Phytohabitans houttuyneae: one gene and its partner. The protein of the gene in region 1 interacts with the protein of each later gene in a pairwise test. Links are inferred from orthologs where the notes say so. Each region holds a gene or a part of one and is shown in the gene's direction. Other genes may lie near its edges.

Evidence for each region.
Region 2: the proteins of rsfS (region 1) and Phou_RS20430 interact in binary tests that used the Escherichia coli proteins (3 or more experiments, as listed by UniProt). The link is inferred for Phytohabitans houttuyneae from one-to-one orthologs.

Annotation. Positions count from the first base shown.
Region 1 is NZ_BLPF01000004.1:602,665-607,114, forward strand. What follows is about bases 652-3,330. They hold rsfS (ribosome silencing factor), read left to right. Parts: upstream 652-1,638; coding sequence 1,639-2,022; downstream 2,023-3,330. Other genes in these bases: pepN (aminopeptidase N), read left to right, coding at 652-925; nadD (nicotinate-nucleotide adenylyltransferase), read left to right, coding at 992-1,585; Phou_RS45385 (histidine phosphatase family protein), read left to right, coding at 2,019-2,648; Phou_RS45390 (hypothetical protein), read left to right, coding at 2,771-3,085; Phou_RS45395 (DegV family protein), read left to right, coding at 3,164-3,330. Outside these bases: more of pepN, read left to right, coding at 1-651; more of Phou_RS45395, read left to right, coding at 3,331-4,003; Phou_RS55935 (helix-hairpin-helix domain-containing protein), read left to right, coding at 4,277-4,450. UniProt on the Escherichia coli protein: Functions as a ribosomal silencing factor. Interacts with ribosomal protein uL14 (rplN), blocking formation of intersubunit bridge B8.
Region 2 is NZ_BLPF01000001.1:4,428,205-4,432,975, reverse strand. The notes cover bases 1,188-4,187. They hold Phou_RS20430 (ATP-binding protein), read left to right. Parts: upstream 1,188-2,156; coding sequence 2,157-3,218; downstream 3,219-4,187. Other genes in these bases: Phou_RS20425 (DUF5682 family protein), read left to right, coding at 3,211-4,187; Phou_RS20435 (SWIM zinc finger family protein), read left to right, coding at 1,188-2,160. In the rest of the region: more of Phou_RS20435, read left to right, coding at 1-1,187; more of Phou_RS20425, read left to right, coding at 4,188-4,771.

The DNA of each region.
Region 1 (4,450 bases):
CGACCTGACCTTCGCCAAGGTGCGGCTGGATCCCGCCTCGACCGCGGCGGTGCCCCGGATCCTGCCGGCGCTCGACGACTCGCTCGACCGCGCGGTGCTGTGGGCGACGACGCTCGACGCGGTACGCGACGGAGAGAGCTCACCCGCCGACCTCATCGCCCTCATCGTGACCGCGCTGCCGCTGGAGACCGAGCCGCTCGTGGTCGAGGGCGTGCTGGGCATGACGCGCGACCTGCTCGACCGTTACCTCGAGCCGGTGCCGCGGGAGATCGCGCTGCAGCCGGTGGCGATGGCCTGCGCCCGGCTGCTCACCACCGCGCCGCCCGGCGGCTCGCTGCAGCTCGCGGCCGCCCGCGGCCTGGTCGCCGTGAGCACCGACGCGCGACTGCTCACCGGCTGGCTCGGTGGCGACGGCGTACCGGAAGGGCTGCGGATCGACACCGACCTGCGGTGGGCCATCTGCTACCGCCTTGCGGTGCTCGGCGCGGCCGGCCCGGACAGGATCGAGGCGGAGCTGGCGACCGACCGGAGCGCGACCGGCGAGCAGTGGGCCGCCAAGTGCCACGCCGCGCTGCCGGAGGCGGCGGCCAAGGAACGCGCGTGGCGCATCCTCACCACGGACACCACGCTTTCCAACCGCCTCATCGAGGCGAACGCGGCGGGCTTCTGGCATCCGGAGCAGGCCGACCTGACTCGCTCCTATGTGGACAAATACTTTGCCGAGATGCCGGCCGCCGCGCGGTTGCGTACCCCCTGGGTGGCCGACCAGGTCGCCAAGAGTGCGTTTCCCCGCTACGCCGTCGCCGCTTCCACCCGGAAGGCGGCCCGGGCGCTGCTGGCCCGCGATGACGTGGAGCCCGGACTGCGCCGGGTGGTAATCGACGCGGACGACGACCTGCGGCGGGCTCTCGCGGCGCGCCGATGAGAGGGTCCCGCGACCTGCGACGCCCTTGTGTCACGTAGCCGATCGGCAGCGATCTACGATTCGGCCATGGCGGACGATACGCGCCGGATCGGCATCATGGGTGGCACTTTCGACCCGATCCACCACGGGCACCTCGTGGCGGCGAGCGAGGTGGCCAACCGGTTCTCGCTGGACGAGGTGGTGTTCGTGCCCACCGGCGAGCCGTGGCAGAAGGCCGACGTCCCGGTGAGCCCGGCCGAGGACCGCTACCTCATGACGGTGATCGCGACCGCCTCCAACCCGCAGTTTCACGTCAGCCGCGTGGACATCGACCGCGACGGACCCACCTACACCGTGGACACCTTGCGTGACCTGCGCGCCGAGTACGGCCCGAAGGCGCAGCTCTTCTTCATCACCGGAGCGGACGCGCTGCAGAAGCTGCTGTCGTGGAAAGACACGGACCAGATGTTCGAGATGGCGCATTTCATCGGGGTGACACGCCCCGGTTTCGCGCTCTCTGGCGACCACCTGCCGGCCGACACGGTGAGCCTTGTGCAGGTGCCGGCGATGGCCATATCGTCCACCGACTGCCGGGCGCGCGTCGCGATGGGCAAGCCGGTCTGGTACCTCGTGCCGGACGGTGTGGTGCAGTACATCGCCAAGAGGCGCCTTTACAGGTGATTTGTCGCCTTTACTGCTGCGCGGTACATGGGCGGGTGTGAGAGGCTAGTCGGGTGACTGCATCCGAGCGCGCCCGCGAGATGGCGCTGAGCGCCGCCCAGGCCGCCGCCGACAAGAAGGCGCAGGACATCGTCATCATCGACGTGGCCGACCAGATGGTCATCACGGACGCCTTCGTGCTCGCCTCCGCGCCAAACGAGCGGCAGGTGCAGGCGATCGTGGACGCGATCGAGGAAGCGCTGGTCAACCTGCCGGAAAAGGCCAAGCCGGTGCGGCGCGAGGGTGAGCGGTCAGGCCGCTGGGTCCTCCTCGACTACGTCGACATCGTGGTGCATGTCCAGCACACCGAGGAGCGCGAGTTCTACTCCCTCGACCGGTTGTGGAAGGACTGCCCGACGATCCCGTTCGTGGATCGCGCCCTGGTAGAGGCGGAATGACGCGTCTCATCGTCTGGCGCCACGGCAACACCGACTGGAATGCCACGGATCGCGTTCAAGGCCAGACCGACACTCCCCTCAACGACCTCGGTCGCGAGCAGGCGGAGGCGGCCGCGCCGCTGCTGGCGAGCCTGCGCCCGGACGCGATCGTGGCGAGCGACCTGCAGCGTGCCGCCGACACGGCCGCGGTGCTGGCCGCGCTGACCGGCCTGCCGGTGCGGACGGACGCGCGGTTGCGCGAGCGGTCGTACGGCAAGTGGCAGGGCCTCACGATGGCCGAGGTGGCCGAGCGTTTCCCGACCGAGCACGCCCGCTGGCGGGCCGGCGAGCAGCCGCAGGGCTGCGATGTGGAGACGCTCGACGACCTGGGCAAACGGGTGGGGCAGGCGCTTCAGGAGGCGGCCGACCAGGTGCCCGGCGGCACTGTGGTGGTGGCGACGCACGGCGGCGCGGCGCGGCAGGGCTGCGGTTTCCTGCTGGGCTGGCCGACCGAGGTGCTGCGCCGGGTGGGGCCGCTGCAAAACTGCCACTGGACCGACCTCGGCCACGACACCGTGCGCGGGTGGTGGCTGCGCGCCCACAACACCGGGCCCTCCGCTCACCGCCCCACGCCATCGCCCGTGTGAGGAACCACGCGCGGGTGGGTAACGTCGCATCTGACATGGGTATTCGCCCCGTACTCGCCGTTTTGGTGGCAGCCGCGCTGCTGGGTGGTTGTGCCGGCACCGACTCGCCCGGAGGTGGCGACGTGAGCCCCACTCCTCCGCCTTCGCCCTCCGCGTCCCCGTCCCCGTCGTCTCCGGAAGACCTGCCCACGCCCACGCCGTCCGGCAAGCCCTCGGGCTCCGCGGCGACGATCGAGATCAGCGGCACGGTGGTGGAGGGCGTCGAGATGGGCTGCCGCCTGCTCGACCAGTACCTGCTGCTGCCCGGCCCCGGCATCAACCGCGACGACCTGCGCGTGGGCGCCACGCTCACGGTCCGCGGGCGGGTGGAGCGGGGCATGATGACGACCTGCCAGCAGGGGACACCATTCGTGGTCACCGAGATCGTGTCGCGTTGACAGCCTGATCCGCTACCGTGCCCGCATGAGCGAGCGCGGCCAGCGAATCATCGGGCCCATTGCGGTCGGGATCGCGCCGTGAGCGTCGCGGTCGTCACCGACTCCACCGCGTACCTGCCGGCTGGGCACGACATCACCGTCGTCCCGCTCACCGTCGTGATCAACGGGGTCGAGGGCCGCGAGGGCCTGGACGCCACCTCCGCCGAGGTGGCCAAGGCACTCGGCGCGCGGCGGGTCGCCGTGACGACCTCGCGGCCGGCGCCGGAGCTGTTCGCCGCCACCTACCGCCGCCTGCTCGACGCCGGCGCGTCCGCCGTGGTGTCGGTGCACCTGTCGGCCGAGCTGTCCGGCACCGTCGAGTCCGCCACCCTCGCGGCGGCCGACCTGGGGGAGCGGGTCGCGGTGGTCGACGCCAGATCGACCGGGATGGGCCTCGGCTTCCCGGCGCTCGCGGCCGAGGCGGCCGCCGCCGGGGGTGCCGACCTTGATGGGGTACGCCGCGCGGCAACCGAAGCCATCGACCGCACCACCACGCTGTTGTATGTGGACACGCTTGAGTTCATCCGTCGCGGTGGCCGCATCGGCCCGGCCTCGGCGCTGCTGGGCACGGCGCTGTCGGTCAAGCCGATCCTGCACGTGTCGGACGGCGCGATCGTGCTGCGTGACAAGGTCCGCACCGCGAGCCGCGGCCTGGCCCGCCTGGTGGACCTGGCCGTGGAGACCGCCGGCGAGTCCGATGTGGACGCCGCCGTGCACCACCTGGGCGCCGGCGAGCGCGCGGCGGCGCTGGCGGAGGCGCTGGGTGAGCGTTTGGGCGGGCGGCTGCACGAGCGGTATGTGACCGAGGTGGGCGCGGTGGTGGCCGCACACGTCGGTCCGGGCCTGCTCGGCATCGTCATCCACCGCCGGCTCCCGTAGCGGGCGGGGCCTTGCGCGGGTCGCCGGCTTTGGGGCGCGCGGTGGGTCTTTGGGCTGGTCGCGCTGGTTGTTGGGGTTACGGCGGTCGTCGCGGTCCGGGCGGTGTTCGTGTGCGGTCGCCTGAGGTCGTACGGAGGTTGGGTGCGGCGGTCTGCGGACCGTCGTCATAGCAGGTTTGGGCTTGATCAGGGCGTTGTCCACAGGCGTCGCGGCCGTCCACAGCGGACCCCACGATCGACTCGCCGGCGACCCGATCCGGCCTAGCGTCGCGGCGTGCACGGGGCATCGAAAGACGAGCAGAGCGCGGTCCGGCAACGCCTTCATCGCCTGACCGCTCAACCCGACGGCGGCGGGCATGCCGGCCCACCGGAAGGTGGTGGCCTGCCGCCACCCGCCGTGTCAGTGGGGCGCGCACCGGTTCCCCAGCCGGCCGTCCCACTCCCGCGC
Region 2 (4,771 bases), on another replicon or contig:
CGGATCGAGGAGCTGCCGGCGCCGCTGGCGGCCACCGTGCGGTCCCGGGTCGGCGTGCCGGTCCCCACCGAGGAGGTGCTGGCCGGGCCGAGGCTGCGCGACCGGTGGTACGCGCTGGGGCAGGTCGACCTCGCCGACGAGCGGCTGGCGACCCGGCGCACCTGGCTGCACGGCGAGCAGTCCGGGCGGTTTGCGCTGCTGCTCTCGTTCGCGCCGATCGGCCAGGCCTTCCCGGCCGAGGTGGTGCCGGGCACGATCCTCGACGCCGACCTGTGCTGGCACCCCGGCAACCTCCCGATGCGCGCCCTGGTCGCCGAGCGGCACGGCACCGAGCAGCCCGAGGGGGCGCCGGCCGGGGCGGTCGGCGTGGCCGCGGCGCTCGCCGGCTGGTCCGCCGCGGTGGCGGCCGAGCCGTGGTGTGAAAACGTGCCGATGCTTCTCGGCGGCGTCACTCTCACCGACGACGGCCACGTCGTCGACGCGGCCGGTGACGCGATCCCGCTCAGCGCCGGCCACGACGAGCCCTGGTGGCTGCTCGCGGCGAGTGGCGGCCGGCCGGTGACGCTCGCCGGTGAGTACGGGCCGGGCGGCTTCCGCCTGCTCGCGGCCTGGGCCGACGGGCGGTTCGTGCCGGCGCCCCTCGGCCCGACCGGCGACCGGCGTGGCCCGCAGCTGCCGCCCGACCTGCTCTCCGCCGCGCTCGTCGGCACCGAGCGCAGACCACACAAAGCGGGTGCGGTCGGGCTCCTCGAAGACGCCGCGGTCGCCCTCGCGTACAACCGGGCCGGCGTGCCACCCGTGGCCGGGCGCAAGCCGATCGAGGCGGCGCCCGAGGAGACCAGCCCGCAGGTGCCGGTCGCCGCGGCACACCGGCTCGCCCTGCTGCTCAGCGACGGCGGCGTGCCCGGCGGCACCGAGGTGGCGCTCGGCCTGCTCGGCGACTGGCTCACCCACGCGGCCGACCTCGGCTACCGGGTGCCGCCCGAGCTGCTGCCGGCCCTGCTCGACGCCGGCCGGCGGCGCACCGCCCTGCGACCCGCTCTCGCCTCCGTTGCCGGCCGCCGCGGCGGCTGGCTCGCCGCACGCAGGGCCGACTGGCGCTACCTGCTGAGCGAGGCCACGGCGGATCCCGATCCGCAGGACTGGACCACCGGCACGCCCGGCCAGCGCCTTGCCTACCTGGCCGCGCTGCGCGCCAGCGACCCCGCCGCGGGTCTCGCGCTGCTCAGCGAGACCTTCGACGCCGAAGACCCGGACGACCGGGCCCGGCTGCTCGGCGCCCTCGCCACCGGACTGTCCACAGCGGACGAGCCGCTGCTGGAAAAGGCCCTCGACGACCGCCGCAAGGAGGTGCGTTCGGTCGCGGCCGACCTGCTCTCCGCGCTGCCGGGCTCGGCGCTGCGGCGGCGGATGGCCGAGCGGGCGCTGGCCTGCGTGCGGATCGAGCGCCGCACGCTCGGCCGCGACCGGCTGGTGGTCACGCCGCCCGGCGAGTGCGACGCGGGCATGCGGCGCGACGGCGTGCAGCCCAAGCCGCCGCGGGGCGTCGGGCCGCAGGCATGGCTCCTGGAGGAGATCCTGGCACGCACGCCGCTTGACACGTGGACCACCGCGTTCGAGCGCACCGCCGATCGGGTGCTCGACCTGCCGGTCGCCGACGACTGGGGGCCCACCCTCCACAAGGGACTCGCGCGTGCCGCCGTTGTGCAGCGCGACCCCGCCTGGGTCACGGGACTTGCCGACGAGATGTCCCGCCCGGTCAACAAGGACCTCGATCCGTACGACGAGGCGCTCACCGCCCAGCTCTACGAGGCGCTGCCGCCGCGGGAGCTGGCGCGGTACGCGGCACAGGCGCTCGGCCGCGACCCGATCCGCGCGCACCGCCTGCTCGCGATGCAGACCGGTCCGTGGACCGACGACCTGGCGGTCGCGGTGCTCGACGCGATCAAGGTGTTGGCCACCGGCGAGCGACACTCGTGGCACATCGGCGAGCTGTGCCGTACCGCCGCGCCGTCGATGCCGGTCACCTTCGCCGACCGCGCCGCCGCGCTCGCCGCCGCCCTGCAAGCCACCGACCCGCCGACCCGCCAGGCCATCGCCGTCGCGCAGCTGGCCTCGGCACTGACCTTCCGCCGCGAGATGTACGAGGAGCTTCGATGACGGTAATGCGACCGCACGCCGAGCAGCTGTTCGCCGACGAGTTGGCCGCGCTCGCCGCCGAGGACGACCGGCCCCGCCCGCCCGGCTGGCGGCTGTCGCCGCAGGCTGTGGTGACCTACCTCCTCGGCGACGGCGGCAAGATCACACCTAAGTACGTGGGTGCGCGGCGGCTCATGGAGGTCGCGGTGGCCACGCTCGCCACCGACCGGGCGCTGCTGCTGCTCGGCGTGCCCGGCACGGCGAAGACCTGGGTCTCCGAGCACCTCGCCGCCGCGATCTCCGGCGACTCGACGCTGCTGGTGCAGGGCACGGCCGGCACGGCCGAGGAGGCCATCCGGTACGGGTGGAACTACGCCCGACTGCTCGCCGATGGACCGTCGCCGGCCGCGCTCGTGGCGAGCCCGGTGATGCGCGCGATGGAGACCGGCGCCATCGCCCGCGTGGAGGAGCTGACCCGCGTCCCCTCCGACGTGCAGGACACGCTGATCACGATCCTCTCCGAGAAGACGCTGCCGATCCCCGAGCTGGGCGGGGAGGTGCAAGCCGCCAAGGGCTTCAACATCATCGCCACCGCCAACGACCGCGACCGGGGCGTCAACGAGTTCTCCAGCGCGCTGCGGCGGCGGTTCAACACCGTCGTGCTGCCGGTGCCGGCTTCCGCCGACGAAGAGGTCGACATCGTGGCGCGCCGCGTGGCCCAGCTCGGCCGCTCGCTGGAGCTGCCCGAGGTGCCGCCGGCCCTGGAGGAGATCCGCCGGGTGGTGACGGTCTTCCGCGAGCTGCGCTCGGGGCTCACCGAAGACGGGCGCACCAAGCTCAAGTCGCCGACCGGCACGCTCTCCACCGCCGAGGCGATCTCGGTCGTCACCAACGGCTGGGCGCTGGCCGCGCACTTCGGTGACGGCACCCTCCGCCCGCGCGACATAGCCGCCGGCATCGTCGGCGCGGTCGTGAAGGACCCGACGACCGACCCGGTCGTCTGGCGGGAGTACCTCGAGACGGTCGTGCGCGAGCGCGACGGCTGGTCCGCCTTCTACCGCGCCGCGCGCGATGCCTGAGCACTTCTACGGGGTACGCCACCACGGTCCCGGCTCGGCCCGGGCCGTGCTGCGGGCACTCGACGAGCAGCGCCCCGACGTGCTGCTCATCGAAGGGCCGCCGGAGGCGGACGAGCTGGTGCGGTGGGTCGCCGACGAGCGTCTGGAGCCGCCGGTGGCGCTGCTTGGCTATGCGGCCGACGATCCGCGGCAGGCCGCGTACTGGCCGTTCGCCGTCTTCTCGCCGGAGTGGCAGGCGATGCGGTGGGCGGGCGCGCACGGCGTGCCGGTGCGTTTCTTTGACCTTCCGTACTCCTACCGCCTGTCCCGCGCCGAGGAGGCTCAGCGGCCCGAGCGCCCGGCCGACCCGATCGGCGACCTGGCCCGGGCGGCGGGCTACGACGACCCCGAGCGCTGGTGGGAAGACGTGGTCGAGCACCGCGGGGCGCCGGCGTTCGAGGCCATCGGCGAGGCCATGGCGGCCATCCGCGCCGAGTCCGATGAGGACCCCGAGGATCTGGTACGCGAGGCGTACATGCGCGGTGTCCTCCGCGAGGTACGCAAGGTCCACGACAACGTGGCAGTGGTGTGCGGCGCATGGCACGTGCCGGCGCTGGCCGCCAAGATCACCGCCGTCCACGACGCCGCGCTGCTCAAGGGGCGGAAGAAGACCAAGGTCACGTTCACCTGGGTCCCGTGGACGTACGGGCGGCTGGCGTCCTGGCAGGGGTACGGCGCGGGCGTGCGCTCGCCGGGCTGGTACCACCACCTGTTCACCACCGAGGACGAAGTGGTGACCCGGTGGCTGGTGGCGGCGGCCGGCGTCCTGCGCGACGAGGGCGTACCGACGTCGTCCGCGCACGTCATCGAGGCGGTCCGGCTCTCCGAGGCCCTCGCCACACTCCGCGGCCGCCCGCTCGCCGGGCTCGCCGAGCTGACCGACGCGACCCGCTCGGTGCTCTGCGACGGCGACGAGCTGCGCGTGGAGCTGATCGGCCGGCGACTTGTCGTCAGCGAACGCCTCGGCGAGGTGCCCGACGACATGCCCGCGGTGCCGCTGGCCCGCGACCTGGCCGCGCAGCAGCGCAGCCTCCGCCTCAAGCCGGAAGCCTTGGAACGCGCCCTCGACCTCGACCTGCGCCGCGAGATCGACCTGGCCCGCAGCCGGCTGCTGCACCGGCTGCGGCTGCTCGCCATCCCGTGGGGTGAGCCGCTGGGCGGGAGCCGGGGCAAGGGGACGTTCCGCGAGGAGTGGCGGCTGCGGTGGCTGCCCGAGTTTGCGATCGCGGTCGTCGAGGCAGGTGGCTACGGCACGACCGTGCCGAGCGCGGCCACCGCCAAGGTCACCGAGGCCGCCCGCGCCGCGGAGACGCTGGCGCAGGTCACGCCGCTTGTCGAGGTGTGCCTTCTCGCCGACCTGCCCGAGGCGACACCGGCGGTGCTGCACGCGCTCGACACGCGGGCCGCGCTCGACACCGACGTGGCACACCTGATGGGCGCGGTGCCGCCGCTCGCCCGCACCCTGCGGTACGGCGACGTGCGCGGCACCGACGTGAGCGCCCTGCGCACCGTCA